Regions from separate parts of the Mesorhizobium sp. C416B genome, predicted to be linked through region 1. Evidence: predicted binding sites of a transcription regulator. Region 1 holds the regulator's gene; the other holds the start of a gene.
What was found. Region 1 encodes PhoB, which activates phosphate uptake and scavenging genes when phosphate is short. Its sites were predicted from a motif close to TGTCATNNANCTGTCAT; they were not measured.
Positions count from the first base shown of each region.

Region 2: the regulator PhoB is predicted to act here: its motif matches at 7,258-7,274, upstream of NLY43_RS29480 (esterase-like activity of phytase family protein).

Region 1 covers NZ_CP100471.1:4,416,689-4,432,549, reverse strand. The annotation lists gene NLY43_RS21645 (sugar ABC transporter permease) at 1-113, opposite strand, end outside; gene xylF (D-xylose ABC transporter substrate-binding protein) at 258-1,298, opposite strand; gene NLY43_RS21635 (ROK family protein) at 1,564-2,799, shown strand; gene phoB (phosphate regulon transcriptional regulator PhoB) at 2,830-3,519, opposite strand; gene phoU (phosphate signaling complex protein PhoU) at 3,536-4,240, opposite strand; gene pstB (phosphate ABC transporter ATP-binding protein PstB) at 4,281-5,105, opposite strand; gene pstA (phosphate ABC transporter permease PstA) at 5,123-6,439, opposite strand; gene pstC (phosphate ABC transporter permease subunit PstC) at 6,436-7,896, opposite strand; gene NLY43_RS21605 (substrate-binding domain-containing protein) at 7,993-9,021, opposite strand; gene NLY43_RS21600 (PAS domain-containing hybrid sensor histidine kinase/response regulator) at 9,519-14,081, opposite strand; gene NLY43_RS21595 (hypothetical protein) at 14,270-14,626, shown strand; gene NLY43_RS21590 (DUF2865 domain-containing protein) at 14,745-15,656, opposite strand.
Region 2 covers NZ_CP100471.1:6,078,731-6,094,591, forward strand. The annotation lists gene NLY43_RS29450 (SDR family NAD(P)-dependent oxidoreductase) at 1-777, opposite strand, end outside; gene NLY43_RS29455 (hypothetical protein) at 909-1,190, shown strand; gene NLY43_RS29460 (TMEM175 family protein) at 1,203-1,778, opposite strand; gene NLY43_RS29465 (MFS transporter) at 1,932-3,140, shown strand; gene NLY43_RS29470 (MATE family efflux transporter) at 3,144-4,616, opposite strand; gene NLY43_RS29475 (L,D-transpeptidase) at 4,815-5,603, shown strand; gene NLY43_RS29480 (esterase-like activity of phytase family protein) at 5,682-7,157, opposite strand; gene NLY43_RS29485 (ferritin family protein) at 7,381-7,695, shown strand; gene NLY43_RS29490 (LacI family DNA-binding transcriptional regulator) at 7,720-8,745, opposite strand; gene NLY43_RS29495 (Gfo/Idh/MocA family protein) at 8,940-9,971, shown strand; gene NLY43_RS29500 (sugar phosphate isomerase/epimerase family protein) at 9,968-10,876, shown strand; gene NLY43_RS29505 (substrate-binding domain-containing protein) at 10,992-12,005, shown strand; gene NLY43_RS29510 (ATP-binding cassette domain-containing protein) at 12,091-12,888, shown strand; gene NLY43_RS29515 (ABC transporter permease) at 12,885-13,925, shown strand; gene NLY43_RS29520 (ATP-dependent helicase) at 14,244-15,861, opposite strand, start outside.

The DNA of each region.
Region 1 (15,861 bases):
ACCATGCCGAGCATGCGCGTGTCGAGCTCGGTCGCTTTCAGGAACCGGGCGACCGCGCCGAGTTCAGACGCTCGTGCCGTATCGGCCTGCGGATTTGAGGTCGTGTCGGTCATGATGTCCTCCAGCGGCTTGCCGTCTGGCGCGGATGCCGGACCACAGCCTAGAAGTTTGCCGCCGATGGCGGAAACACACAATTCTCGTAGAGAAAACGCCGCGGCTTGACAGCCGCGGCGCCTCATTTCTTCAAGTCGTCGAGATCAGTTGCAAGCCGCGACGCTGCCGGCGGCGACGCCCGTGCAGACTTCGTCCTTCTTGATCCAGCCGGCGTCGATGACGACGTTGAGGTTGTCCTTGGTGATCGCGACGGGGGTCAGGAACAGCGACTTGACGGTGTTGCCGCCAGGCGTGGTGAAGTCCTTGGCGCCGGCAATGTCGCCCGTCTTCTTGCCATCGGCAAGCTGCGAGGCGATCTCGGCGGCGTTCTTGCCGAGTTCGCGCGCGTCCTTCCACACCGACACCGTCTGCGTGCCGAGCGCGATGCGGTTCAGAGCGGCATGGTCGCCGTCCTGGCCGGAGACCGGAACCGTTCCGGCAAGGCCCTGCGCCGTCAGCGCGGCGACAACGCCGCCGGCGGTGCCGTCATTGGCCGCAACCACGGCATCGACCTTGTTGTCATTGGCGGTCAGGAACTGTTCCATGTTCTTCTGGGCATTGGCCGGCAGCCAGCCATCGGTATAGGCCTCGCCGACATTCTTGATCTTGCCCGAGTCGATGGCTTCCTTGAGCACTTCCATCGAGCCCGAGAACAGGAAATCGGCATTCGGATCCGAGCCCGAGCCCTTGATGAAGACATAGTTGCCTTCGGGCTTCGCCTTGAACACTTCGCGGGCCTGCATGCGGCCGACTTCCTTGTTATCGAAGGTCAGGTAGAAGACGTCCTTGTTCTCGATCAGGCGGTCATAGCCGACGACCGGAATGCCTTCGTCCAGCGCCTTCTGCACCGCCGGGCCGATGGCCGAGGCGTCCTGCGCCAGGATGATCAGCGAGTTGGCGCCCTGCGAGATCAGGCTTTCGACGTCGGTCAGCTGCTTGCCGGGATTGGACTGCGCGTCGGCCGAAATGTACTTGTCGCCGGCAGCCTCGATCGCCGTTTTCATCGCCGCCTCGTCGGTCTTCCAGCGCTCTTCCTGGAAGTTCGACCACGACACGCCGATGACCTTGTCCTTCGCCTGCGCGACCGACATCAGCGCCAGCGACATGGCGACACCCGCCAGCATGGCGGCTGCAAATCTGTTCATCATAATCCTCCCTGCGCCGCGTGCGGCGCGACAAAACTGGCCCGAGGGCCGGCACACAGAGGCCCTATTTTTTCGAGCCTCGAAAAAATACTGGTTCAATGATAAGGCGCTGTCAACATCGATTCTGATGGATTCTGATGGCCTTGCCGAATTTTTTCGAGGTCCGCAATAAACAATGACAGGGCTGCCGGCGTCTGCCAATATTTGGCTGGTGCCGTCGAACGCCTTCACTATCATGAGGCGCGAGGAGGCCGGGAGGAAACAAATGTCGGTTGGAATCCGCCACGACGATCTGCGCCGTCGCAACCGTGCCATGGTGATTTCGGCCGTGCGCCGGGCCGGCCAGCCGTCGCGGACCGAGATTGCGGCGACCACCGGCCTCAGCCACTCGACCATATCGGCAATCTCGTCTGATCTGATTCAAGAAGGCGTCCTGATTGAAGGCAAACCTGGCGAGACAGGCGCACTGAAACGCGGCCGGCCGCAGGTCGGCCTTGGCCTCAACCCGGAAGCGGCGGCGGTGATGACCGTCGTGCTGTCGCTCAATTTCCTGTCCGTCACCGTCATCGACTATGCCGGCCACGTCGTCGCCGAGGAACAGCGCCGGCTGGACACGCTGACCAAGCCGCGCGACGAGCTGATTGGCGAATGCGTAGCAATCGTCCGGCGGCGGCTTGAGGATCCCGACCTCGATGTCCAGAGCATCGCCCGCATTGCCATGGGCATCCAGGGCATCACCGATTCGCAGGCGCGCGCCATGCTGTGGTCGCCAATCACGCCACTGACCGACATTGCCTTCGCCGACATGTTGGAAGTGGAATTCGGCATTCCGGCCACCATGGAGAACGACTGCAATATGATGGCGGTGGCGCTGCAATGGCGCCAGCCCGAGCGCTACCGCGACAACTTTATCGCCATCCTCTTGTCGCACGGCATCGGCATGGGACTGGTGCTGAAAGGCGAACTGTTCACCGGCACCCATTCCTCGGGCGGCGAGTTCGGCCACATGATCCACCGTCCGGGCGGCGCGCTCTGCCGCTGCGGGCGGCGCGGCTGCGTCGAGGCCTATGCCGGAAACTACGCCATCTGGCGCAGCGCCAAAATGATGGGCGAGGATGCCGAGCCGGTCGATATCGGCGACGCTGATATGCGCGCACTCGCCGCGCGCGCCCGCGAAACCGATGGCCCGGAGCGCGAAGCCTATCGCAGGGCCGGTGAGGCGCTCGGCTTCGGCCTCGGCAGCCTGTTTGCTCTGATCGATCCGGCACCCGTCGCCATGGTCGGCGTCAGCGCCGCCGCCTTCGACCTGATCGAGCCGGCATTGCGCGAAGCGATCGCCCAGACCGCCGGCGGCCAGCACTCGAAATCGATCTCCTTCGACACCGAGCCCAACGAGCTGCCGCTGATCCGCGAAGGCTGCGCCATGCGCGCGCTCGGCTTCGTCGACCAGGAGATTTTCGCGCCGGGCATTCAGGCGAAATCCGGCAAGCATGTCGCCTGAATGGCCGGCAACGGCGCGACGCGCAGCATCCTAGTCTTCCCTAATAGCGTAGCCGGCGCCGCGAATGGTACGGATGACATCCGGCATGCGGCCGTTGTTGACGGCCTTGCGCAGCCGCCCGACATGCACGTCGACGGTTCGCTCGTCTATATAGATCGTCTCGCCCCAGACATTGTCGAGCAGTTGGCTGCGCGAGAACACGCGGCCGGGATGGCGCATCATGAATTCGAGCAGCCGGAACTCGGTCGGTCCGAGCCTGATCTCGCTCTTCTTGCGGTAGACCCGGTGCGATTCTCGATCGAGCACGATGTCGCCGACCTTGAGCACGCTCGACAGCACTTCCGGCTTGGCGCGGCGCAGCAGCGCTTTCACGCGCGCCATGAACTCCGGCGTCGAGAATGGCTTGACCAGATAGTCGTCGGCACCGGTGGACAGGCCGCGCACGCGGTCGCTTTCCTCACCGCGCGCGGTCAGCATGATGATCGGCAGCCGCTCGGTTTCGGGCCGCACTCTAAGCCGCCGGCAGAGCTCGATGCCGGAAACAGCCGGCACCATCCAGTCGAGCACCAGGAGATCGGGCACGTTTTCCTGCAGGCGGATCTCGGCCTCGTCGCCGCGTGTCACCACCTCGACCTGATAGCCTTCGGATTCGAGGTTGTAGCGGAGGAGCACGCCTAGTGGCTCCTCGTCCTCCACGACCATGATGCGTGGCGCGATCATAGGCAGTTCACCCTCATCAGGCCGGCGTGGCCATCGCCGTCTCGTCCTGCTTCGGACGATTGGCGGGCAATTGCTGGCCGGTCAGCACATAATACGCATTTTCGGCGATGTTGGTGACATGATCGCCGATGCGCTCAAGATTCTTGGCGCAGAACAAGAGATGCGTGCAGGCGGTGATGTTGCGAGGGTCTTCCATCATGTAGGTCAAGAGCTCACGAAACACGGACGTGTATTTGACGTCGATGCGCTCGTCGTCATTCCTGAGTTTTGCAAGAGCTGCCGCATCGGTGGCGGCATATTCCTCGACGACGCCTTGCACCTGGATCAGCACCAGTTGCGCCATGGCATCGATGGAGTGCGAGAGGTCGCGCGGCGTGACGCTCAAGCCCACGGTGCCGACGCGTTTGGCGATGTTCTTGGCGAGATCGCCGATGCGCTCGAGGTCGCCGGCCATGCGGATCGAGCCGACCACGGCGCGCAGATCGTTGGCCATCGGCTGGCGCTTGGCGATCAGCGTGATGGCGCGGTCGTCCAGTTCGCGCTGGCGCGCATCCATGATGGCGTCGTCGGAAACGACACGCTGTGCCAGCGCATTGTCCGAATTGAGCAGCGCCCTGGTCGAGCCGCTGACCATCGAGCCTGCCAGATCGCCCATGTCGCGGATCAGCTTGCTGATCTGCCCGAGCTCTTCATCGAAGGAGGCGACGGTATGTTCACCCATGATCTTGGTCCTCGTGCCTGAAATTCACCCGCCGGAAGGTTCAGCCGAAGCGGCCGGTAATGTAATCTTGGGTGCGCTTGTCGTCGGGGTTGGTGAACATCTTGTCGGTTGCGCCCTCCTCGACGAGATAGCCGAGATGGAACATCGCCGTGCGCTGCGACACGCGCGCCGCCTGCTGCATCGAATGGGTGACGATGACGATCGTGTAGTTCTGGCGCAGTTCGTCGATCAGCTCCTCGACACGGGCGGTGGCGATCGGATCAAGCGCCGAGCAGGGCTCATCCATCAGGATCACTTCCGGCGACACGGCGATGGCGCGCGCGATGCACAGGCGCTGCTGCTGGCCGCCGGACAGGCCGGTGCCGGGCTCCTGCAGGCGGTCCTTGACCTCGTTCCAGATCGCCGCCTTCTTCAGGCTCTGCTCGACGATCTGGTCCATGTCGGACTTGCGCTTGGCCAGCCCATGGATGCGCGGGCCGTAGGCGACGTTCTCGTAGATCGACTTCGGGAACGGATTGGGTTTCTGGAACACCATGCCGACGCGTGCGCGCAGTTCGACGACATCGATGTTCTTGTCGTAGATGTCGTCTTCATCGAGCGTGATCTTGCCGGTCACCCGCGCCGAATCGATGGTGTCGTTCATGCGGTTGAGGCAGCGCAGGAAGGTCGACTTGCCGCAGCCGGACGGGCCGATCAGCGCCGTCACCTGGTTCTGGCGGACGTCGAGATTGACGTCGAACAACGCCTGCTTCTCGCCGTAGAAGACGCCGACCTTGTCGCCGCGCATCTTGATGACTTCGTTCGACTTGGCGTTCATTTTGTCGCCCACTGCATTTTCAAGGGACTGTTCGGTCATGATGTTCATACCAAATTGCCTTTTTTCTACCAGCGCCGCTCGAACCGGCGCCGAAGCACGATCGCGGTGATGTTCATGGCCATGAGGAAGACGAGCAGGATGATGATGGCGCCGGACATGCGCTCGACAAAAGCGCGCTCAGCCTCGTTTGCCCACATATAGATCTGCACCGGCAGCGCGGTCGCCGGATCGAAAGGCGTCGTCGGATAATCGGCGACGAAAGCGACCATGCCGATCAAGAGCAGCGGTGCTGTCTCGCCGAGCGCACGCGCCAGGCCGATGATGGTGCCGGTAAGGATGCCCGGAGCGGCAAGCGGCAGGATGTGGTGGAACACCATCTGCATCTTGGAGGCGCCGAGGCCGAGCGCCGCCGAGCGGATCGACGGCGGCACCGCGGCAAGGGCGGCGCGCGTGGCGATGATGATGGTCGGCAGCGTCATCAGCGTCAGCACCAGGCCGCCGACGAAGGAAGCCGAGCGCGGCATGCCGAGGAAGTTGATGAACACGGCAAGGCCGAGCAGGCCGAAGACGATCGACGGCACCGCCGCGAGATTGTTGATGTTGACCTCGATCAGGTCGGTGAAGCGGTTCTTCTTGGCGAATTCCTCGAGATAGATCGAGGCGGCGACGCCGATCGGCAGCGCCAGCAACAGCACGATCACCATCATGTAGAACGAGCCGATGATCGCCACGCCCATGCCCGACGTTTCGGGCCGGCTGGAGGCGCCATAGGTGAACAGGCCGGTGTTGAAATGCTCGGCCATCACGCCGTCGGCTTTAAGCTTGTTCATCCAGTCGATCTGCTGGTTGGACACCTTGCGGCGCGCTTCATCGACGCCGAGGTCGATCTGACCCTTGAAGGCCGAGTCGAGGTTCGCGGCAGCCAGGATGTCGACGTCACGCGTCCTGCCGATCACCGACGGATCGGCGGAGACGATGTCGCGCAGCTGGACGCGGGCGCCTTCCGACAGGAAGCCCTTGAGCTTCAGCATCATCGGCTTGTTGGCCGGATCGATGCCGAGCTTGGCCACCAGCGCGTTTTCGGCGAGCTTGGGATAGTTCGCCTTGATCAGCACGGTAGGGTCGGTGGCGCGCTTGCCGGAGGGATCGATCACCTTCTCGTCGAAGGTCACCGGCAGCGTCACGGTCGTCTGCCAGAAGGCGGTGTAGCCTTTCGAGACGATGGTGATCAGCATGATGGCCAGGAACGCCAGGCCCACCGAGATCGCAATCACGCCATAGATGCGGAACCGGCGTTCGGCGGCATAGCGCGCCTTCAGCCCGATGTCGCGGCGCGGACGCGCGACGGCACCCGCCATCGTGTCCAGGGGGATGTCGGTCATTCGTACTGCTCCCGGTACTTGCGCACGATGTAGAGGGCGACGATGTTCATCACCAGCGTCAGCGCGAACAGCGTCAGGCCGAGCGCGAAGGCGACCAGCGTCTGCGGTGAGTTGAACTCGAGATCGCCGGTCAGCTGGTTGACAATCTTGACGGTGATGGTCGTCATCGCCTCGAACGGATTGGCCGTCAGATTGGCGGCGACGCCCGCCGCCAGCACGACGATCATCGTCTCGCCGATGGCGCGCGACGCCGTCAACAGGATGGCGCCGACGATGCCGGGCAGTGCCGCCGGCAGGATCACCCGCTTGATCGTCTCGGAGCGCGTGGCACCGAGGCCGAGCGAGCCGTCACGCATTGCGCGCGGCACCGCGGTGATGATGTCGTCGGACAAAGAGGACACGACCGGGATCAGCATGACGCCCATCACCAGGCCGGCGGTGAAGATGCTCTGGCCCTGGATGAAGGGAGAGCCGCCGGTGAGGGCTGCCGAGAGGTCGCGCAGGAACGGTCCGAGCGTGACCACGGCGAAGATGCCGTAGACGATGGTCGGGATGCCGGCCAGCAGTTCAAGCGCGGGCTTGACCACCGACCGGACGCTGCGCGAGGCGTATTCGGACATGTAGACCGCCGACATCAGCCCGACCGGCACTGCGACCAGAAGCGCAACGGCGGCGATGTAGAGCGTGCCGGCCAGTAGCGGGATCAGGCCGAACTGACCCTGGCTGCCGCCGGAACCGGCGGCGGCGAAACGCGGATCCCACACCGTTCCGAAGAAGAAGCTCATCGGCGACACGCTCTCGAAGAAGGTGATGGTCTGGAACAGCATCGACAGCACGATGCCGACCGTGGTCAGGATGGCGATGGTCGAGGCCGCAAGCAGCCCCCACAGCATCAGCTTCTCGACGTTGTTGCGCGCCCTGGCGCGCGGCGCGATCTGCCTCAGCGCATAGAAGGCGCCGGCGACCGACAGCGCGAAGGTCAGCACGGCGCTGAACAGGCCGAGCCGGTCCTGGACCTGGTTCGCCTCGACCGCGATCGGAATCATATAGTCCTGGGTGTCGCTGGCCAGTGCCACGCCCTTGGCGGCGAGCAGCGGCTGCAATTCGGCGAAAGTAGCGGGAAGTGCGGTATCGCCATCGAGCCGGCGCAGGCCCTTGGCCAGGCTCTTCACCAGGCTGGCGTCGAGCGCTTCGCTGGCCACCTTTGTGTCGGCGGTGCGCTCGGGCAAAGCGGCATGGATATGCCGGTCGAGATAGAAGGAAGAGCCGATATCCCAGACGGCGAGCAAAAGGACGGCAGGCAGGACCGCGATCAGAAAGGCCCACCAGCCATGATAATGCGCGCGCGAATGCGGCTTGACCTTGCCGGTATCCTGCGCCGCGGCGCGCTGGCGGCCGATCACAAAAGCGACCACGCCTATGGCAATGACTATGGCGAGTACGAGCAAGGACGACATCACCCACCCCAGGGAAAATTCAGATCGCCGCCGCCGTTGCGGCAAGCGGCGAAATCAGGGCGCGGATTTGGTCCGCGCCCTGATCCGGTCGGTTGATTACATTGTCTTTCCGGCGGCGAAGGCGTCGCGCTGGCCCTGACGTTCGGCGTCGGGAGCGGAAACCAGGCCGTACTGGGCGAGCGGGCTTTCCGGGCCGATCATCTGGTCATCAAGGAAGAACTCGACATATTCCTTGAGGCCGGGAACGACGCCCAGATGCGCCTTCTTGACGTAGAAGAACAACGGCCGCGACACGGGGTACGTGCCATCGGCGATGGTCTGCGTCGAAGGCACGATGCCTTCCACGGTAGCGACCTTCAGCTTGTCGGCATTGTTCTCGTAGAAGGCGAGGCCGAACACGCCAACGCCGGTCTTGTTGGAGTCGATGCGGGCCAGCGTCTCGGTGTAGTCGCCATCGATGTCGACAGCCTTGCCGTCCTTGCGGATGGCGATGCAGGTCTTGCCGATTTCCTTGTCGTCGGCGATGCCGGCAGCCTTCAAAGCGGCCTTGTCGCAGCCGGCGTCGAGCAGCTTGGTCTCGAACACTTCACGGGTGCCGTGCTTCTCACCCGGGATATAGGCGGCGATATCCCAGTCGGGCAGCTTCGGATTGACCTGGTTCCACTTGGTGTTCGGGTTGTCGACCAGCTTGCCGTCGACCACCAGCTTGGCGGCGAGCGCCTTGTAGATGTCGGCGGGAACCAGCGCCCAGTCCGGACCCTTGATGTCGGTGGCAAAGACGATGCCGTCATAGCCGATGCGGACTTCCTGGACGTCCTTGACGCCGGCGTCGGCGCAGGACTTCAGCTCGTCCTTCTTGATCGGGCGCGAGGAGTTGGCGATGTCGATCGTGTCTTCGCCGACGCCCTTGCAGAACTCCTTGATGCCGGCGCCGCTGCCGCCGGACTCGACCACCGGGGTCTTGAAGTTGGTGAAGGTTTCGCCGAACTGCTCGGCGACGATCTTGGCGTAAGGCAGCACGGTCGACGAACCGGCGACCTGGATCTGGTCACGCGCAGCGGCGACACCGGACGATGCGGCGAACGCTACCGCCACGGCCGATGCCGTAACGAGGAATTTCTTCATGTGGCCTGCTCCTGTTCGGAAGATGGTCTCTTGGCGCCCTCTTCAAACCGGCGCCCGCTGAGGCCAATAGCCTTCGATTATTACAGTCGCATGACAGTTTCGTGTCAGCCCGGTAACGTCGCACAGACGCCTCGTGAGCCGCAGCCTTTAAGCCGGTTTGTGGGGATGGAAGTTGCCGCTGGAATCAGACGCTTGCGCGATTCGTGCTGGCATCAAGTCCCGGCAGATCGCAGGCCGCGATGCCGAGAAAGAAAAATCGGACGGGAGCGCGTTGCCCGTGGCCAGAGCGAATTTTGGCCGAGCCATCGCCAAAAACAGGTCCGTTGGGGTAGATTCGACGCTGTTTCTTGTCGGCGGTCGCTTGCTCCCGCCCGTAACTGAATGAGCGGTTTCGTTGCGACCATTGTCCTGACTGGGCGCCAGCTTTGATATGGTGCGATCGCACCATAGCCTTGGCTGTTGCGGCGCGGCCGAATCCCGGCCGGCGCCGCAGGTTGCTATCCAGCGTCTCGTTGGGCTTCGCCTGATATGCCGACCCAGCGCTCGACCTTTTCGAGCAGCGCCCTGGGGCTGATCGGCTTGGGCAGATAGTCGTCCATGCCGGCTTCCAGGCAGCGCTCACGGTCGCCCTTCAAGGCATGCGCGGTGACGCCGACGATCGGGATATGCATACCCGTATGTTCTTCCAGCCGGCGAATTGCGGCGGTGGCCTCGAGCCCGTTCATCTCCGGCATCGAGACGTCCATCAGGATCATGCGCGGATTAAGCCGGCCGAAGGCATCAAGCGCCTTGCGGCCGTTGCCGACGATTTCGAAACTGTAGCCGGTTTCGCCGATTATCTGGGTGAACACCATCTGGTTCACTTCATTGTCCTCCGCAACGAGGATGTCGAGCCGACGTTCATCCCCGGCGGCCCGGGCGCGGGCACGAACCGGCGGCGGTTGCAGCAGGGCGCGTTCCGAGGCAGCGAGCGGCGGCTTTGCCGGCGACGGTTCGTTCCTGCCGCCGCCGGAACCGCTGCTTGCCGCCGGCAGCACACGGCCGTCTGTGATATTGTGATGGTGCCGCTGGATGGTGGCGACCAGCGTTTCCAGAAGCACCGAGGAACGCGCCGGCTTGATTAGCTGGGCGTCGATGCCGAGATCGCGATAGCTGGTGTTGGCGAGCGACTGGTCGACCGAAGTCAGCATGATGATCGGCGTGTCGGCCAGCCCTGCGGTGCTGCGCACGACGCGCGCCATCTCGGCGCCGCTCATCCCCGGCATCTGATAATCGAGCACGACGCAATCGACCGGCACGCCGTAGGCAGCCGCGGCGACCAGCACCTTGAGCCCTTCGGGTCCGCTTTCGGCGGCGCAGGAATCGAAGGTCCATGACGCCATCTGCTCGCTCAGGATCGATCGGTTGACGGCATTGTCGTCGACGATCAGCACCCGTGAGCCGGTCACGTCGACCGGCATGATCCGCCGTCCGGTCTGTTCCTCGGCCCTGGGCAATGTCACGGTGAACCAGAAGGTCGAGCCCTTGCCTTCGGCGCTCTCGACACCGATCTCGCCGCCCATCAACTCGACCAGCCGCGAGGTGATGGCGAGCCCGAGCCCCGTGCCTTCGTGGCGTCTGGTCGACGAGGTGTCGGCCTGACTGAATTTTTCGAAGACGAGCTTCAGTTTCTGCTGCGGAATGCCGATGCCGGTGTCGGTGACCGAAACGGTAAGCTTTGTCCCCGTCGGCCCCCTTTGTCCGGTCACGTCGACCAGCACGTGGCCTTCGTCGGTAAACTTCACCGCGTTGCCGACCAGATTGGTGACGATCTGCCTCATGCGACCGACATCGCCGACGAACAGGCTTTCCAGGCCCGGCTCGACGCGCACGATGAGCTCGAGGTCCTTCTCCTTGGCGCGCGTCGATATCAGCGTCGCCACATCCTCGATCGCTTCGGGCAGGTTGAAGGGCGCAGGGTCGAGCACCAGCTGTCCGGCATCGATCTTGGAGAAGTCCAGTATGTCGTTGATGATGGTCAAGAGCGCGTTACCCGATTTGACGATGATGTCGGTGAACGTCTTCTGCTTGGGATCGAGGTCGGATTTGGCCAGCAACTCGGCCATGCCGAGTACGCCGTTCATCGGCGTGCGGATCTCGTGGCTCATATTGGCCAGGAATTCCGACTTGGCGCGGTCGGCCAGTACGGCGCGCTGGCGCGCCTCGCGCAGTTCGGCCTCGCGCAGCTTCAGTTCGGTGATGTCGGTGGTCGACCCAATCAGATAGAGCGAACCATCGGACGCGATCATCGCGCCCTTGCGGGCGAACTGGTGGCGCACGCTGCCGTCGGCAAGCGTCACCGTTTCCTCGATCTCCTGTGTATCGCCTGTGCGCAGCACGGCGAGATCGCTGTTGACGAAGGCTTCGCCGTCCTCGCCGAAAATCTCGATGTCCGTCTTGCCGATCGCGTCTTCCCTGCGGAGGCCGGTGAGGTCGCACCAGCCCTTGTTGACGTAGAACTGCCTGAGGTCGGAGCGCTTGGCGTAGATCGACACCGGCACGTTGTCGATGAGATTGCGGAACACCTCGTTCTCGCGCATGCTCTCTTCCAACGCCTGCTCGCGCGCCTTGACGTCGGTGATGTCGGTGCTGGACCCGACCAGGTGCACCGACCCATCGAGCGCCACCAGCCGGCTCTTGCGCGTCATCAATTGCCGCACCGTGCCGTCGCGATGGGTAACGGGCTCCTCGATCTCGCGGCCGCGGCCGGTGACGACGACCTGGGTGTCGTCATGGGTGTAGGTTTCGGCGTCGTCTATGCCGAAAAGCTGGAGATCGGTTCGGCCGATGACCTCCTCCTTGGGGATGCCGGTCAGCGCGCACCAGGCCTTGTTGACGAATTCCATGCTCAGATCCTGCGCCTTGATGAAGGCGGCGACCGGCAGTTCGTCCATGACGTGGCGGAACAGGTCGATCTGGCGCATGCTTTCCTGCAGCGCCTTTTCGCGGCTCTTGATCTCCGAGATGTCGACGCGCACGCCGATGAAGGTGCCGTCCTCGGTGCGCATATCGTAGACCTGATACCAGCGGCCGTCGGGATTGCTCCGTTCGTAGGAGGAGTTCGGCAGGCGGTAGCGGGCGAGAATGGCATCCAGCCAGATGTCTCGATCGCCGTCATAGAGCTTGTCGGTCTCCGGATCGCCACTGAAGCGGAAATATCCCACGGAATGTCCAAGTTCCAACGCCTCGCGGAAGGTGCGGCCGGGCTGCCATGCCGGTTTCAGCGCCGGCAGCGTGTCCTGCAGCTTGCGATTGGCAAAGATGAACTTGTCGTCGCGGTCATAGATGATGACGGCCGCCGGCAGCGACTCCAGCACCGTGGCGAGGTTCTTGCGCGCGTCCTCGGCCTCGGTCTCGCGGCGCTTCATGTCGGAAATGTCGAACAGGAAACCGGCGACATAGTTGCGGCCACTGGGCATGCCGACGCGGTTCTTGCGCACGATGCGCGAGCGGCTGGCGCCCTCGGCGTCGAAAGTCTCCTCGACCTCGTAGGGCGTGCCGGTCGCCAGCACGGCGCGTTCGCTGTCTTCGAATTGCGCGGCGTCCTTTTGCTTGAGGAAGTCGCCGCCGGGCCTGCCCAGCATCGCTTGCGGGCTCTGTCCGAACAGTGCCGAAAACGCCTCATTGACGAAGACGAAACGCAGATTGTCGTCCTTTACGAAGATCGGGTCCTTGACGCCGTTGATCACCGCCTCGGCCAGCCGCGATTTCTCCAGCGCTTGGGCGAGTTCAGCCTCGCGATCCTTCATGTTGGTGACGTCGACATAGGAGATCAGCCTTTTGCCGCCGGCGAGCGGCGCCAGCGAGGCAATCAGCGTACGGCCGTCATTGCGTGGCAGTTGCCTGGAGCCCACCAGGCCGGCCGAGATTTCTGCTTCGCGCTCGGCGATGTGGTCCTGCCATTCCGCATCGTCAGCACCGTACGGGTCCATATCGCGGCTGGCCTGCATCAGTTCGCGGAAGCCGCAGCCGATGCCGGCGCGCCGGGGATCGATTTCCCAGAAATCATAGAAGGCGCGGTTGATCACCTCCGCGCGCATGTCGGCATCGAGGACGAGCACGCCGATCGGCATCTGGTCGACCATCGTGCGAAGATTGGCGAAGGTCTCGGTGATCTTGGCGTTGGCACTCTCGATCTCGGCGTCGCGACGCTTGAGCTCGGAGACGTCGTAGTAGGTCAACAGCCGCTTGCCGCCGGACAACGCCGTCACGGAGAACATCATCGTCCTGCCATTGGCATGGAGAAATTCGCGTGGCGCAACCGAGCCGGCGCTGATCTCCTCGATGCGGGTGGCGAGGTAGTGCTGCCACTGCTGTCCATCGAGATCGCCGTAGATGCCGTTGCGGCGGTTGAGTTCCATCAACAGGCTGAACGGCGCGCCGACCGTGACGGCGCCGTCGGGGATCCTGGAGAGCTCGCGATAGGCCTTGTTGACGATGAGCGTGTCGAACTTCGCGTCAAGCACCACGACGCCCATATGCATGGCATCCATTGTCCGCTCGAGATCGGCGAGGTGCTGCGTAGCCTCGCCGGCCGGCGGATCGCTCTCGTCCTGCCGCAGTTCGTCCAGCGCACCGGCCAGTGCCGTGACGTTGCGGCCGATGCCGCGATAGCCGATGAATTCGCCTTCGCCGTCGAACCGCGGGGAACCGGTGATCGAAACCCAGCGGCAGCCGGGACGGCCGCCCTTCAACTCATAAACAAAGTCGCGAAACGGCCGATGCGCCTGCAGATCCTCCAGATGCGCGGCGGCGTGTCGATTGCCGTGCACCATCTGCTTGAGGAAATCGAAGCGGAAACGGCCAAGAATGCTGGCGGGATCGATGCCGGTGGCGGCCTGGTAGTTCTCCGAAAGCCAGGAAAAGCGCAGCTCGGCGTCGGTCTCCCAGACCCAGTCGGCGCCGGCCCCGACCAGTTCGCGCAGCGCTTCGGGCGAACCCCCGACGGACGTATCCTCGCCGTTCACCACCCCTTTTAGGGAACCGCGTCCGCCACGTGTTCCAACAGTCCCGTCAGCCATCCCGTTCCCACCCCGAAAGCCAAGGCCGAACCCCCTCAGCGGTTCGCCGGCGGAATGTGCCCGAGAAGCATTAATGATCCGCTAACCATAACCAATCCAGACTGCGGCCAGAGCCACATTGCCCTGCGGTATTCCGCCGGTTGTCGGCGGAACCCCGGCCGGGCTATAAGTCAGCGGGGGTGTTGCTGATGACCGGTTGGATCGTGCCTTGTTTCCTGTGCCTGGCGCTGCTTGCGGGCAGCGGCTGCGCACGCAGCTATGACGGCACGGTGGTGATCCCGAAGCCGCTCGATATCAGGCGGGTCTGGGATCGCGATCCGTCGCAGACTGAGGCCAGCCAGATGCAGGCGGCAGCCGGTGTGTTTCCGACGCCACCGCCGCAGGAGCCCTACCGGCCCGCGGCACGCAGGCACACGACACAAATAGCTGCGCCAAGGCGGCACGTCAGGTCCAGCCCGCCCAGCATGGCTTCCGAACCGGCCAATCCGCTCACCTGCAAGAATGTCAGCGAACCCGGCAAACGCTACAGGATGGTTTGCGAATAGCTGATACTAGAGCAATTCCAGGAAAAGTGTGAAACGGTTTTCCGTCCGGAATTGCGTAAAACAAAGACATAGAGCGGTTCGCCGTTTCGGTGAAACGGTGAAACGCTCTAGGCGCAGGTTACTCCGCCGGGAAGAAAGCCGGCCCGACCACCCTGACCGGCCGCGAGCCGGCCAATGGCTCGACCGACTGTCGCTGGGCGGCGCCCCTGGCCTCTGCAGCGTCTGCGCCAGGCTGGAGAAGTTGCGCCACGGTGCCAAGATCCGGCTTCGCTGACGGCAAAGGAATGATCGCGTTGGCCATATTGGCTGGCGTCACCGTGCGCGCTCTCAGCTCGGCAACGCGCCGGTGATAGCGCTTGAGGTCGCAGGCCCTGAAGTTCGCATCATTGCGATATTTGAAGGCCGTCGGCAGGTCCTTGTAGGATGTGCGCGTATCGAGCGCGACCATCTCTTCGGTTTCAAGGCTTGGGTCACTGAGCGTGTATAGGTCGACGCCGGCATCGTCGCAGATGTAGCGGCACTGATCGACCATCTCCTTGGCATCGCCGCCTTGCACGAACTGCGATTTCGGCGCCGGGAAGAAATAGCCGTCCGAGAGACGAACGCAAAACAGCATCGAATTGCTGCCGATCATGGCGCCAGCCGGACGCTGTCTTTGTTGCCCGGCGGCGGGCGTGCAGCCGAGCGCGACGAGCCTGGCCTGCAGTCCGGACGCATCCCGGCGCGAAATCGCGGCGCCGGCGATCTGGCGTTGCACCTGTGTGCGGCTTTTGGCGAGGTCGGCGCAAGCATTGAAGAAGCCCCCCACCGCACTTTGCGCCGTGCACCGGCGTTGCCTCTCCAGCCCCTGGATCGCCGCAAGCTGGCGACGTAGCTGCGCAAGCTCGGAGCTGATCCCGCCGCTGGGGCCGGACGGTGCCAGCTGGCTCCTGAGCGCGGCGCATGGATCGGCAAGGGAAGCCGAAATGCCGAGGACGCTTGCCGCTACCGACACCAGTGCAAAGGTCACGACAAGCCACAAATGCATCATCGGCGACACCTGGTCCTTGTACCCCTGTGGAGCCGATCGCCGGCCCAGCCGATTGAGCCTCAATGCGTGAGGCAAGTCTAATTGAAGAGACGCAAGAACCGCCAGGTATTTTATGCCGAGTGTATTATGCCGGTTCCTGTAAATTCGCTATTACACTTTTGTTTCAAGATTGAGACGTAGCCAGGCTCCGGCGAGCCCAGGCCGC
Region 2 (15,861 bases), 1.7 Mb from region 1:
CCAGGCCATGCGCTTTTCATCGGTCGGCCGCATCACCTCATTGTCGGGGCAGAGGATGTAGAAGTCCCCGCGCGCCAGCGAAGCCAGCATGAAGTCGACCACCTGCTCGCCGGTCCAGGCGCCAGCGGGTTTTTCGACCGCTCCTTCGGTGAGGCCGGTGAAGGTGAAGCCGGGAATGAGAAGATGCGCCGCGACCTTCGCGCCCGGCTCGTTGCGCAATGCGTGCGCCAGCCCTTCGGTGAACGTCTTCAATGCCGATTTGGATACGTTGTAGGCGAGATTGCCGGGTGGCGTGGTGATGCCTTGCTTGGAGCCGGTGTTGATGATCAGGCCCGGCTCTCCGGAGGCCAGCATGGCCGGCGCAAAGGCCTCGACGCCATGTACGACGCCCCAGAAATTGATGTCGATCAGCCGCTTCCAGGCGTCGCCGTTCTCCCACGGTTTTCCCGGATTGTTGCCGACGCCGGCATTGTTCATCAGCAGCGATACGGCGCCGAAAGCGGCATGCGTCTTTTCCGCCAGCCGGCCGAGTTCGTCGGCCTTCGAGACGTCTGTGGCGACCGCAAGCACGGCATTCTCGCCGGCGATCGCGGCGACTGCCTGGCGGGCCGCATCGAGGCGCGCGCCGCCAATGTCGGCCAGCACCAGTCTCATGCCCATAGCCGCCAGCCTTTTGGCGGCGGCAAGCCCGATGCCGCTGGCGCCCCCGGTGATGACGGCGACGTTGCCTCGGCTGAGGGCGGGCAAAGCGGATTGGATTTCGGCGTCGGAGGTCATGATCTTTTTCCTAGGGTTCGGGTGGCGCCGAACTTAGCGCGGGACGCGCATCGTGCAAGGCCGTCCCGCGTGTTCGGGTTGACCGCATCAACGGCGGCTGTGCATGCTGCGGCTGAACAGGAGACTGCCGATTGACCGACTGGGTTGCGATCCTGAAGGAGCAGACCGCCACCGGCGACCAGATGGGCCGCGAGGTGCCACAGATGCTTGCCAATCCGGACATAAGCGAAGCGCAGGTGAAGACCTTGTTTTCGGCACTCGAAAAACAGGCCGAGTTCGTCGAGAAATTGCGCATGGCGCTGGAAAAATTCGGCCATGATTTTTCGATCATCAAGGCGGCCGAGCGGCTGGAGGAGCGCTATGCCGACCTAGCCGCGTCGGTTGCCGAAAAGCTGAAGGCGATGCGCAAGTAGAGGCGTCCTACGCTACTTTTCCAGCACCCGCGAAAAACGCGTGTCCGGAACGAACCAGACGGCGGCCACCAGCACGAAGATCGCAACGCCGATCCATTGGTTGACGAAGGCAAGCGGGACGGCGGCGGCGTAGAGGGCCACCGAGATCTTGCCCTTGCGGTCATTGCCCAGCGCCTTGGCGAAGGCGGTGTCGTTGCCGTGCAAATGGTGCAGCTTGGTGGCGAGAAAGGTGTAGGCGACCGCGCACAGCACCAGGTCGATGCCATAGACGGCGACGGGGACCGGCGCGAAATGGTTCTCGCCCATGAAGGCCGTCGTCGCCGGCATCAGCGACAACCAGAACAGAAGGTTGAGGTTGGCCCACAGCACGCGGCCGTCGACCCTTTGGACGGTGTGGAACATGTTGTGCAGATTGTTCCAGTAGATACCGACATTGATGAACGACAAGACATAGCTGAAAAAGATCGGCCACAGCGGCAGAAGCGCTGAAAAATCCTCCCCATGGGGCACTTTCAGCTCCAGCACCATGATGGTGATGATGATGGCGACCACCCCATCGGTGAATGCCTCGACTCTGCCTTTTCCCATGGATTCTCCTTCTCGATGGAAAGACGTTAAGCGAGGATTTCGGGCAAGACCATCCTGACAAGGTTGTCAGGATGAAGTTCGGCGCGTGGAACGGCCATCCTTACATGGACGTTGGGGCGCAATTGGGCGTTGGGCGATTGGCCGGAGGTTGCCATGACCAGCTATGCCGAGACCATAACGCGCGACAACGGACTCGATGGCCGGCCCGCGATGGCCGCGGTTGCCGCCATGATCGCCGCTCTGTTCGCCGGCAGCACGGTGCTGACGCCGCTTTACGTCATCTACAAGCAGGCCTTCGGTTTCTCGCAGATCACGCTGACGCTGGTCTACGCCGTCTATGTCGTCGGCAATCTCGGCGCATTGCTGATGTTCGGGCGCTTGTCCGACGGCATTGGCCGCCGTCCTGCGGCGCTGGCGTCGATGGCCATAGCGGTGGTCAGCGCGCTGGTGTTCCTGTTGGCCGAGAACGTCGCATGGCTCGATGTCGCCCGCATATTGAGCGGCCTTGGCATCGGCGTCGGCGCGGGAACCGGCACGGCCTGGCTTGCCGAATTGATCGAGGGTAAGGACAAATCGCGCGCGGCAATCATCGCCACCAGCACCAACTTCGTTGGCCTTGGCCTCGGCGCGCTGGCATCGGGCCTGCTCGCCGAATATGCGCCCTGGCCGTTGAGACTAACGTTTGCGGTCTATCTTGCCTTGCTCGTGGTGGTGACGCTGTTGATCTGGCGCACCAGGGAAACCGTTTCGCGGCCGGGAAGGCTGGTCGACGTTTCGCTGCGGCCGCGGCTGTCGGTGCCCGCTGATATCCGCGCCGCTTTCGTGGCGCCGGCCGTCACCGGCTTCGGCGCCATGGCGCTGGTCGGCTTCTATGCAGCCCTAGCGCCGAGCATCCTGGCGCAGCAGCTGCATGTGGCCAACCATGCCGAGGCCGGCGGGCTGTTCTTTGAACTGTCGATCGTTGCGGCCGCGACCATTCTGGCCACGACCCGACTGTCCAGTCGCGCCGGCATGCTGGCCGCGCTGGCGCTGATGATCCCGGCCGTAGGGCTGATGGTTGCTGCTCAGTTTTTCGCGTCGATGTCCCTGATGGTTGCCGCCACCGCTGTGTGCGGCGTGGCGGCGGCGCTCGGCTATCGCGGCGGCCTGCAGGTGGTGAGCCAGATCGCACCTGCCGAGCGTCGCGCCGAATTGGTGTCGGCGTTCTTCATCTGCTGCTTCTGCGGCAATGCGCTGCCGGTGATCGGCATTGGGCTGCTGTCGAGTTGGGCCACTCCGACGACGGCAAGCCTGGCCTTCGCCGGCATGATCACGCTGTTCTCTGTCGTAGCGCTGGGGTTCGGCGTCAAATACGCGCGCTGAGCCTCACCCGTTTGGCGTCTCGGGCGCCATGTTTGCCCGTCCGCGCGGGATGCCGAGGCCGGTGTCGGGCGGCTCGCCGGCGGCCGGCCGGTCCTCGATCATGTGCATGGTGCGCCAGCGGCCGAAGCGATAATAGGCGGCGGCCAGCACCAGCGAGGTGATCGATCCCGCCGGAAAACTCCACCACAGCGCTTCCTCGCCGATGTAGCTCCTGAAGAAGTAGGCAAAGCCGGTACGCACGACCAGCACGGAAATCACCAGAATGATCAGCGGCGGCATCACGGCACCGGTGGCGCGCACGGTGGCGAACAGCACGATGGTGACGCCGAACAGGATGAACGACCAGGACGCCACCTTGTTGATGTGGGCTGCAATGTCGATTGCGGTGCTGTCGCGGCTAAGGAACAGGCCGAGCACCGGCCTGTCGAAGAGGAACAGCAGCGCCACCAGGGCGCCGGTGAGCACCAGGTTGAAGCCGACGCCGGACGCCGCGATGCGACCGATGCGGTCCCAGCGCCCGGCGCCGACATTCTGGGCCGCCATCGACGAGACTGCGGCTCCGATCGCCAGTGCAGGCATCTGGATATAGGTCCACAGCTGCGCCGCGATGCCGTAGGCGGCGGCGACCTGCGAGCCGTAGGAGTTGACGATGCCCATCACGGTCAGCGCCGCCGCCGAAATGACGATCATCTGCAGGCCCATCGGCACGCCCTTGAAGACGACGATCCTGAGCAGCGCCGGATCCGGCCGCAGCAGAGCGAGGTTCGCGCCGGCGAGCCGCAACGGATGCTTTTTGGCATAAAGCACGACGAGGATGGCGATCACGCTCACCGTCTGGCCGATCAGCGTCGAGGTGGCGGAGCCGGCGATGCCGAGTTCGGGGAAGGGGCCGATGCCGCGAATGAGCAGCGGATTGAGGATGATGTCGAGCACGACCGCGAGCGCCATGAAGAAGAATGGCGTGCGCGAATCACCCGCACCGCGCAGCACCGTCATGACGAAGGACAGAAGGTTCATCATCGGCACGGCGACGAAGATGATACGCAGATAGGAGCGCGCCAGCGGCAGCGCATCGGGCGGGGTGCCCAGTGTGTTGAGGATGGCGTCGACCCAGATCCAGCCGCAGACGGCGAAGATAGCCGAGACGAGGAAGAAGAAGCTGGCGCTGGTGCCGACGATGCGCCGCGCCTCGGGCAGGTCGCGGGCGCCGACCGATTGCGCCACCAGGATGGTCGCGGCCATGCCGATGCCGAACACGGTGCCGAGAATCAGGAACAGCACCAGATTGGCGTTGGAGGTGGCGGTCAGCGCCGATTCACCGAGGAAGCGGCCGACCCAGACGGCGTTGATCGAACCGTTGAGCGATTGCAGCACGTTGGAGCCGAGCACCGGCAGAGCGAACAAAAGCAGCGTGCGCGGAATCGGGCCGCTGGTCAGGTCGCCGGTGCGCCGGCGCGGTGGTATTTTTTCGTCCATGGGCTGTTCGGCGAAGGTTCATCTCAAAGTCCGCCCGGCAATGATCGCCGATTTAACGGACAAGGTCGATGCGGCATTGGAACATGCCACCTGGCGGCTTCAAGCTAATCAGTTCTCAAAACATTCGGAATGGGATATGGGTCGTCGCCGCGTGGGGTCGCATATCCTGTTGGATATGATGAATAGGCTGGGGGGATCATGTCCGACAATCCGCTTTTTTCCGAGCGCCTGAACCGGCGCGCGTTTCTTGGAATATCCGCTTTGGGTGCCGCTTCCATGGCGCTTTCAGCCTGCACCACGACCGACGTCGTGGTGCCGCCAACGCCCGCTCCGGCGACCGAACCGGCTCTGGGCGATGCCGCCACCATGTATTCGGCGCGCGTCGATGAGGGCTTTTCATTGCCGGCAATCCCCGTGGCCAAGCTCGATCCGAAGTTCGTGCGCCAGATCGTGGACGATCCGACCGGCGAAAAACCCGGCACGATCGTCGTCGATACATCCGAACATTTTCTCTATCTGGTGCGCGACGGCGGCAAGGCAATGCGCTATGGCGTCAGCCTCGGCAAGGCCGGGTTTGGCTGGACCGGCAGCGCCGTGATCCAGGCGCGCAAGAAATGGCCGGTGTGGACGCCGCCCCCGGAAATGATCCAGCGCCGGCCGGAACTGGCGAAATACAAGGACGGCATGCCGCCCGGACCGCAGAGCCCGCTCGGCGCGCGTGCGCTCTATCTGTTCCGCGACGGCAAGGACACGATGTACCGGCTGCACGGCACGCCGGAATGGGATTCCATCGGCAAGAACGCGTCGTCGGGCTGCGTGCGCTTCATGAACCAGGACATCATCGACCTCTACAGCCGGGTCAACGGCGTAGCCCAGGTCTATGTGCGCCCGAACCTGTCGGCCGCGGGCAAGATCATGGCTGTGTCGAGCCGGACCGCCGAGCCGATCGATGCCGGCGTGCCAAGGGATGCGGAGATTTTGAAATAGGTGCCTTCACGGCATCGCTGATCGCCGACAAACGGTTAGAGGCGGACGCGCCGGGCGCGTCCGCCTTTCCGTATACGGCTACTTCTTGGCGAGGCCCGGAAGCGTGACCTGATAGACCAGGAACATGGTGTCGACATCGGCGCCGTCGTCGGCCTTGTAGGGCGCGCCGACCTGAAAACCGTCTTGGGTGAGAAAGTCGTTATCGTTGCCGACGAACAGGAAATAGTCGTCGGGCAGCGCCGGATCGAGCAGGCTGACCACAGACATTGCTTCCCACTTCTCCGAGAGATTGTTCTTGTCGTTCGGCTTGCCGTCATGCAGGCCGAAACGGCCGAGTTCCTTGTTGTCGTTGATGTCAATGAACGGCGTCAGCTTGGCCGGGGTCACCGAGGGGTCGAGCACGCCCTTGGGCGCCAGCGGCTTGTCGGCGGCATCGAAGGCGCCGCCGGCAATGTCGGTGGCGCCAGAGACGTCGACGACGAAAATCTGGCGCAGCAGCGAAGTATCGCCCTTCACCCCCTGGCCGTTTCCGCTGTCGCGCGCCAGCATCAGGAAGGTCTTGTCGGACAGCGCCACGATCTCGCTCTGCGCGGCGACCTTGGTCTTGTCCTTGGTGACCTTGAACACCGGCAGCGGCACGACATATTCATGCACCAGCTTGAGATGGGCCGGGTCGGAGGCGTTGTAGACCAGGGCGCGGGTGTTCTGGCGCGTCGCGGGCGAATCGCCGCCATCCTGGCGGGGCGCCGACTGCAGCACAGCGATCAGCGACTTGCCGTCCGGCGTCAGCGCCATGCCTTCGAGGCCCTGGTTGTTCTGGCGGCCGGTTTCGGGATCCTTCGGATCGGGTTCGGCTGCACCGGGGCCTGGATTGTCGGAGGCGAAGTTCGGCCCGCCCTTGCGCATCGGCACCAAAGCGGCCGGCGGCTGCGTTGCCGACAACAGATGGCCGTCGGCCGAGAAGCGGTAGATGTTGGGGCCGTATTCGTCAGAGATGAACATGGTGCCGTCGGGCAGCCGCGCGATCGCCTCGTTGTCGAGCGCCAGCTTGCCATTGGCCTCGGGCAGGATCGGCAGGTCGCCGCTCGCCGCGCGCACGCCGTTGAGCGGATCGAGGCCGGTGGCGTCTGCGCCCTTGTCGTCGGTGAGCAGCAGCGAATCGGCTAGCGTCGCCTTGACGCCTGATTGTTCCTGGCCGGCAGCGGGCGTGGCGCCCAGTGCGGTCGGCGTGAACTCGATGCGAATAGTGTTGAGCCGCGGCCGGTAGTCGGTGGTGCCGACGACATTGTAGCCGCGATCCGGCAGCAGCCACAGCGAACCCTTGTAGCCATCCGCGCCATGGGTCCAGCTTGCGGCGTCGATCGACATGCCGGAGCCGGAGCCGAAGGTCTCGCCGAACTTGTCCTTCTGATCGGCCGGAATGCGGCCGACGCCGACCAGGCCCTTGTTGACGAAGCCGCCAACGGTGGCGGTGCTGCCGGCAAGGGCAGGGGTCAGGGCGGTAAACAGCGCCAATGCGGCGCCGAGCGACACGGTTCGGTGCAGATTTTTCATGGAGATCCTTCTTGTGACGGAACGGGCCGGAACGGCCGGATGACGAAGCCGCCGCAATCGACGATGCCGCGCCCACCGATGAGCGGTCTAGGACGCGAAGATGATAGTTGCGTGACAGACCTTGTCGCACGCGCTCCGGAACCATTTTCCAGCCTGATCCGTTGCACGCGAGCCCAAGCGTCGCCTGCGATGGCCGGTCGAGCCCCGGGCCTGGGAGGGATAAATGGGTTTCGATCAGTATCACGAGCCGCCGGAAGAACTGACGCAGGAGGTGCGGACCTTTGCCCGCATGATCACCTCGTTGATCGAAGAGGCCGAGGCGATCAGCTGGTACGAACAGCGCATGTCGGTCGAGAAAGACCCTCAGGCCAAGGCGATCATGAAGAACGCGCAAGGCGAGGAGTTCAAGCATTTCGGCATGGATCTGGAATTCCTGCTGCGCCAGAAGAAAGACTGGCGCACGGAACTGAAGGAAATCCTGTTCACCACCGGCGACATCGTTAAGGCCGGCGAGCGGGGCGAGAAGAAGGTGGATTGAGGCCCGCCGGCCTTCCGCGGCGGATCAATCGCTGTCGCGGGCGATCAGCTCCAGCGGCCAGACTTCGCGGATGATGCGCGGACCTTCCGGGCCGGCAAAGGCGGGAAGCGAGGCCAGCAACATTTCGGCCAGCCGCCGGCCCATCGGCTCCAGCGACGGACGGAAGGCGGTCAGCGCCGGCGAGAAATAACGGCAGAGCGGCGTGTCGACGATGACGATCACCGCGATGTCGTGGCCGGGCCTGATGCCCATTTCGGCCAGTGCCTTGCAGCCGCCGAGCGCCATTGCGTCATTGTTGAAGATGATGGCTGTGGGCCGGTCCTTGGAGAGCATCACGCGCGGCGTCACCTGGTAGCCTCCGGCCTCGTTGATGAAGCCGTCAGCGATCAGGCCGGGGTCGACTTCGATGCCATGCCGCTCCAGCGCCTTGCGGTAGCCGTCGAGGAACAGGTAGCCGAAGTTGAGATCAAGCGAAGGGCGGATGGCGGCAATGCGGCGGTGGCCGCGCGCGACCAGCCGGTCGACGGCTTCATCACCCGCCCTCTCGAAATCTATATCGAGCGAAGGATAGGTGTCGTCGCCGGATTGACTTCGGCCAAGCGTGGCGAAGGGAAAGCCGGCCTTGCTGAGATAGTCGATCCGATCGTCTTCCCGCCGTGTATTGGCCAACACGACCGCGTCGGCCCGGCGCGTCTCAACAACGCGGCGCAGCCTCTCCTGCTGATATTGACCGGGCTCACCCATGACGACCATCAAATCCAGGCCATACTCGGCAAGCCGGCCTTGCAGACCGATCAGGAACGGGATGAAGAACGGTTCGCCATATTGCTGGTCGCCCGGATGCGGCTGCAGCATGAAGGCGATCGAATGGGTGGTGCCTTGCCGCAGGCTGCGGCCGGACTGGTTGGGCGAATAGTTCAATTGCTTGGCGGCGGCGAGCACGCGCTGGCGGGTGTCGGCATTGACGTCGGCGCGGCCGTTCAACGCCCGCGACACGGTGCCGATCGAAATGTTCAGGTGACGCGCGAGGTCATGGATGCTGGACGCCAAGGACAGTTCTCCCCCTGTCTTGGCTAGCACCGGCTGCCGCCCAGGCCAAGGCTTCGGGATGGTTTTCGCTGGCAGCCGATTGACATTCTACGCCATCGGGTGTGTTCTCGTAAACGTTTACGGAAAAGCGTTTACGGTGATGCCGGAAATGCCGTGACATTCGGTCTGGAGGGACCGGACGGGAGGAATGCCGGATGATGAATGCCGTCCTCGTTGGCTGTGGTGCGATGAGCAAGGCCTGGCTCGATGCCGCGAGGCAGATCGGCGGGTTGGCCATTGTCGGACTTGTCGATCTCGACGCCGAACGGGCGCGGGCGAGGGCACGCGAATACGGGCTCGATCGCGCCGTCATCGGCACCAGCCTCGATCAGGTTCTCGACCAGACCAGGCCCGACGCGGTGTTCGATGTCGTGGTTCCAGCCGCCCGGCGTGATGTCGCCTTTGCCGCCTTTGCCCATAATTGCCATCTGCTGACGGAAAAGCCGCTGGCCGATACTCCAGAAAATGCGCGCGCCATCGTCGATGCGGCACGTAACGCGGGGCGTATCCATGCGGTCGTGCAGAACCGCCGCTACGTCGCCAATGTCCGGCGCATCAGGCGCTTTCTCGACTCCGGCGCCATCGGCAAGCCAACCAGCATCCATGCCGATTTCTTCGTCGCGCCGCATTTCGGCGGCTTCCGCGAGGAGATGGCGCATGTGCTTTTGCTCGACATGGCGATCCATACTTTCGACGCCGCCCGCTACATGGTCGGCGGCGATCCCGCCGGCGTCTTTTGCCAGGAATGGGAGCCGGCGAATTCCTGGTACCGGCAGGGATCGTCGGCCAGCGCTATCTTCGATCTCGGCGGCGGCAAGCGCTTCACCTACGCAGGCTCTTGGTGCGCGGCGGGCTTCCGCACCAGCTGGGAGAGCACGTGGCGCATCGTCGCCGAGCACGGCAGCCTGGTCTGGGACGGCGAGGACGGACTGAAGGCCGAGGTTGTGTTGTCGGTCCGCGACGGCCTGTTCGACCTGACCCAGCCCATCACAGTACCGCCGCTCGATTCCGCCGACCGCGTCGGCGGTCATCTCGGCATCATCAAGGATTTCATCCACGCCATCGAGACCGGCAGCGAGCCGGAAACCCGTGGCAGCGACAACATCAAAAGCCTGGCCATGGTTTTTGGCGCCATCGAAAGCGCCGAGACCGGACGGCGCGTCGCAATCACACAGGAAGCATCATGATGCCAAACCCGCTTCTCGACATCCGCATCGGCACCATGGTGCGGGCCAATCTCGAAGACCCGGCCGCCTACATCAGAGAGATTCTGCCGCTCGGCTTCGAGAGCATCCAGCCCTTCTTCTGGCAGACGCTGGGCGGCAAGGATTTGGCGCGGCTCGCCGGTGAGATTGGCGAGGCGATCGGCGATGCCGATGTCGCCGTGTCGTCGATCGGCGTGTTCGGCAATCCGCTGGAGGATGGCGAGGTCGATCGCGGCGTGCTCGCGGCCTGGGAAACCGTCATCGACAACGCGCATCTGTTCGGCGCCTCGACGGTCAGCGGCTTCACCGGCCGCCTTCGCGGCAAGAAGCTGACCGACAGCCTGCCGCGCTTCCGTGAGGTCTGGGGACCACTGGCCAAGCGCGCCGCCGACAAGGGCGTGCGCATTGCCTTCGAAAATTGCGCCATGGATGGCAACTGGGCGGCCGGCGACTGGAACATCGCCCACAATCCCGATGCCTGGGAGTTGATGTTCAACGAATTGCCCGACGACAATCTCGGCCTCGAATGGGAGCCCTGCCACCAGCTTGTCTACCTCATCGACCCGATGCCGCAGATCCGCAAATGGGCGCCGCGCATTTTCCATGTCCACGGCAAGGACGCGACGGTGCGCTGGGATGTGATCCGCGAGCACGGCGTGTTCGGCAAGCTGCCCTTCGTGCAGATGCGCACGCCCGGGTTTGGCGACAGCGACTGGACGCGGGTGATCAGCGAATTGCGGCTGGCCGGTTACAAGGGCGCCATCGACATCGAGGGCTGGCACGACCCGGTCTATCGCGGCGACCTCGAAATCACAGGCCAGGTGCGCGGGCTGGAATACCTCAAGCAATGCCGGGGAGGAGCGACCTACCTGCCGAACCCGGCGTGACCGAGGGCCGGTGGGAGGAGCCGGCCTGACAGATTGCCAAGCACTGCCGACAAGCACTGCCGAAAAGCGAACGACGAACCCCTCGGCTCACCGAGGACAAAAGGGAGGAACGTGCATGAGCATCGCAATGAGAACGACACTTCTGCGCTCGACCGTCGTGGCCGCCGCCACGGCGCTGTGCGCTGCCATCTCCACTCTGCCGGCGCAGGCGCTCGACGCCCAGTGGTGCAAGGATGTCCACATCCGCTTTTTCGTCGGCGGCGCCGAGGGCGACGCTTTCGGCACCATCGTCTACAATGGCGCCAAGCAGGCGGCGTCCGATCTCGGGCCGAAGGTCGACTACATCTTCTCGCAGTGGGACGTCGAGAAGATGGTGCAGCAATTGCGCGAGGCCGTCGCCGTGAAGCCAAACGGCATTGCCATGATGGGCCATCCGGGCGACGCCGCGATCATGCCGCTGGCCGAACAGGCGCACAAGGACGGCATCAAGATGATGTACCAGAACGTGCCGGTGCCGAAGGTGGTGGACGCGTTCGGCGGCGGCTATGTCGGCGCCCAGCAGGAGCAGCAGGGCCGCGCGCTCGGCACTGAGGCGTTCAAGCTCGGGAAGCTCAAGTCCGGCGACAAGGCAATCATGATCGGTCCGTTCGAGAACGAGGCCCGCGGCGCGCGCGAGCGCGGCACGGTGGCAGCACTCAAGGAAGCCGGCGTCGAGGTCATCCAGCTGTCGTCGCCGCCGAGCGGCGAATGGGCGTCCGACCCCAATCTGGCGATACCGGTGATCACCGCGGCCCTGCTCAACAATCCCGACGTCAAGGCGGTCGGCTATCCCGGCGGCCAGATGCTGGGCAACGTCGCCACCTACATGCAGGCGGCAGGACGCAAGCCCGGCGACATCTTCAACTTCGGCTTCGATACCAGCCCGCAGATCGTCGAGGCGTTCAAGGGCGGCTGGGTGCAGCTGACGGCTGATCAGCAGCCGTTTCTGCAAGGCTATCTGCCGATCCTCAGCCTTTGCCAGCAGGTGGTGCTGGGCCTGGCGCCGATGAATGTCGACACCGGGGCGGGCTTCGTCACGCCGCAGAATTACGAGATCGTCGCCGAGCTCGCCAAGCAGGCGCTGCGCTGACCTCCCAAACTGCCGGCTGGGCGCAAGCCCGGCCGGCAGGACCGCCGGCACCAGGCCGGATGATACCACAGGAGCGAGGATCACCATGGCCGAACGCATCATCGAACTGCGCGACATCAGCAAATCCTATGGCCAGGTCTATGCGCTGGGCGGGGTCAATCTCTCGGTCGACCGCGGCGAGGTGGTTGGCCTGATCGGCGACAATGGCGCCGGCAAATCGACGCTGATCAAGATCCTGTCCGGCGTCGTCAAGCCGACCAGCGGCGAGATCCTGGTGCGCGGCAAGCCGGTGACCGGCTGGAGTGCGGCACGCTCGCGCGACGCCGGCATCGAGACGGTTTTCCAGGACCGGGCGCTGGCCGTGCAGCAGACCATCGTGCGCAACATCTTCATGGGCCGCGAACTCACCGGCTTCATGGGCTTTCTGAAGGTCAATAAAGAGATAGAGGAGGCGAGCCGGCTGATGCGCGAGATCGGCTTTACCTCGAAGGTGTTCACGCCGCATTCGATCGTCGGCCAGCTCTCCGGCGGCGAACGCCAGGGCGTGGCGATCGCGCGGGCCATCTACAAGCAGGCGGAGCTGATCATCCTCGACGAGCCGACGACGGCGCTGTCGCTGACCGAGACCGCCAAGGTCTTCCATTTCGTGCGCCAGGTGCGGGCGAGCGGGCGCTCGATCCTGTTCATCGGCCACAACATCCATCACGTCTTCGACATCGCCGACCGCTTCGTTGTGATTGACCGCGGCAAGGTGGCGCTGACCGCCGATCGCACCGAGGTCAAGTCGGCCGAAGAGCTGATCAACTTCATGGAAGACGTTGCGCATCCCGGCGGATTGCCGGGGCTGCACGAGGCCGGCGACGCGGAGAGGGCAGCACGATGAGCAAGACCATGGAACCCGATCTGCAGAGCCCGCTCGGCGGCAAGGCAGCCCGGCCTGAGTGGAAGCACCCGTCCGACCATTGGCTGCGCGGTTTCGTCATCGACAACCGCGCAGCGCTCGGCACGCTCGCCGTGTTCATCATCATGATGGCGGCGTTCCTGATCGCCAACCCGACCGTGTTCACCACCTGGTATCTCTACAGATCCGTGCTGACCACGCTGCCGGTTGCCCTGTTCGTGGTGGTGCCGCTGGTCTTCGTCGTCACCTGCGGCGAGATCGACCTGTCGTTTCCCGCAACCATGGGCTTTGCCTCCTGGGTGTTCGCGCTGGTGGTGCAGGCCGGCTACGATCCGTTTCTCGGCATCGCAGCGGCGATTCTCACCGGCACGCTGCTCGGCTTTCTCGTCGGATCCCTGGTCGTTTATGGCGGGCTGTCGTCGCTGATCGCCACGCTCGGCATGAATTTCCTGCTGCGGGGACTGATCCAGATCATCAACGAGGGCAGATCGACCGCATTGACCGGTCTCAGCGACAGCTGGGCGTACACCATCTTCTCCGGTCAGGTGTGGGGTTTTCCGGTACAGGTCTTATGGGCACTCGCCTTCGTCATTTTTTCGGCAATGCTCTACAACCGGCACCGCTTCGGCGCGCAGGTGAGGGTCGTCGGCGACAACCCCGACAGCGCCCAGCAAATGGGCATCGACGTCAAGCGTGTGCGGGTGAAAGTGTTCATCTTCACCGGCATCGGGGCCGCGATCGCCGGCACGTTTTCGGTGATGATCAACTTCACCTGGTGGCCGACCGCGGGCGACGGCTATCTCTTGCCGGTGCTGGCTTCGGTGTTCGTCGGCGGCACGCCGACCTGGGGCGGCATCGGTACGGTTGCCGGTGGAGCGATCGGCGCGGTCACCGTGTCGTTCATCCAGACCGGCGTCGTGGCGGCGGGCCTGAGCGGCTTCTACGTCCAGTTCTTCAACGGGCTGATCATCATCCTGTCGCTGCTGGGGCACAAGTGGAACCAGGCGCGGTACAGGTGAGGGGCGGGCTAAATTGACGGGGACGCTCATGTTGCGGACCGCATGCCCCGACGACTGGGCAGACGCCCGTCGCTTCGTCATTCTAAGGCGGAGCAGGAGCGAAGCGACGCAGCGTAGACCCTGGAATCCATTCCGCGACCTTGGCGTGCAGCTGCGCAGGATTCCGCACCGTGGCAACGCGTTGAAGACGCGGGATGGATCCTCGGGTCTACGCTGCGTCGCTACGCTCCTTGCTCCGCCCGTGGATGACGAGGCGGGGAGGGCTCCGCCAGACTACAACAATGTGGTCGCTTGTAGGACAACAGGACAAGCGGGCGCTCACACCGCCGCCACAAACCCGTCCAGCACGCGTTTCTGGCCGGCCTTGTCGAAGTCGATGGTCAGCTTGTTGCCTTCGATGTTGGAGATGTTGCCGTTGCCGAATTTCTGGTGGAAGACGCGGTCGCCGACGCTGAAGGGCGACGGCGTGTCGGCGACGGATTTGGCGACCAGTTCGCCGTCAATGGTGCGGCCTTTGACGCTGGTTCGGCCGGCGCCGTAGCCGGAGTCGGTCTCGCCATAGCCGATGCGCTCGACCTGGTGGCCGGAGCGCGAGCCCCAGTTGCGGTCGGTCGCCTCGGTGCGGTTGGCCTGCGCGCGCTGCCAGCCGGGCGTCGCATAGGTGTTGGAGAAGGCGCCGGATTTTTCCGCGCCGACATTGTCGAAGCGCGAGGCGCCGTAGGGGTTCTGCCGCCCTGCGCCCTGGCCGCCACGGCCCGACGCGAACGAACCGCCGCCATAGGAATTGCCGTAGCCGCCATAGGAGTTGCCGCTTTCGGCGACCTCGACATGGGCTTCCGGCAGTTCGTCCAGAAAGCGCGACGGGATGGTCGACTGCCACAGGCCGTGGATGCGGCGGTTGGAGACGAACCACAGATGCAGGTTCTTCTTGGCCCGGGTCAGGCCGACATAGGCGAGACGGCGCTCTTCCTCCAGGCCGGAGCGGCCGCCTTCGTCCAGCGCGCGTTGGTGCGGGAACAGGCCTTCCTCCCAGCCGGGGAGGAACACGGTCTCGAATTCGAGGCCCTTGGCCGAATGCAGCGTCATGATGTTGACGGCGTCAAGCTCGGCGTTCTGCTCGGCGTCCATGACCAGGGCGACATGTTCGAGGAAGGAGCGCAGCGATTCATACTCCTCCATGGAGCGGATAAGCTCTTTCAGGTTTTCCAGCCGGCCCGGCGCCTCGACCGAGCGGTCGTTCTTCCACATGTCGGTGTAGCCGCTCTCCTCCAGAATGGTCTCGGCGAGTTCGGTGTGCGGCGTGGTTTCCAGCGCCTTCTGCCAGCGCTCGAAATTGGCCGCCACTTCGCGCAAGGCCGCGCGGGGCTTGGGCTTCAGCTCGTCGCTTTCTGCGAGCTTGGCGGCTGCCTCCAGCATCGGGATGCGCAAGCTCCGCGCCGTGTCGTGGATCTGGCGGATGGTGGCTTCACCCAGGCCGCGCTTGGGGACATTGACGATGCGCTCGAAGGCGAGGTCGTCGGCGCCCTGCGCGACGACGCGGAAGAAGGCCAGTGCATCGCGGATTTCCATGCGCTCATAGAAGCGCGGGCCGCCGATGACGCGGTAGTTGAGGCCGAGCGTGACGAAGCGATCCTCGAATTCGCGCATCTGGAAGGAGGCGCGGACCAGGATGGCCATATCATTGAGCTTGTGCTTGGCACGCTGGTAGGTCTCGATGGTCTCGCCGACGGCGCGCGCCTCCTCCTCGGAATCCCAGGCGGCGTGGACATGCACCTTCTCGTCGTCCTCGGCGACCTTCTCGGTGAACAGCGTCTTGCCGAAGCGGCCCTCATTGTGGGCGATGAGGTGCGAGGCAGTGCCGAGGATGTGCGCGGTCGAGCGATAATTGCGCTCCAGACGGATGATGGTGGCGCCGGGAAAATCCTTGTCGAAGCGC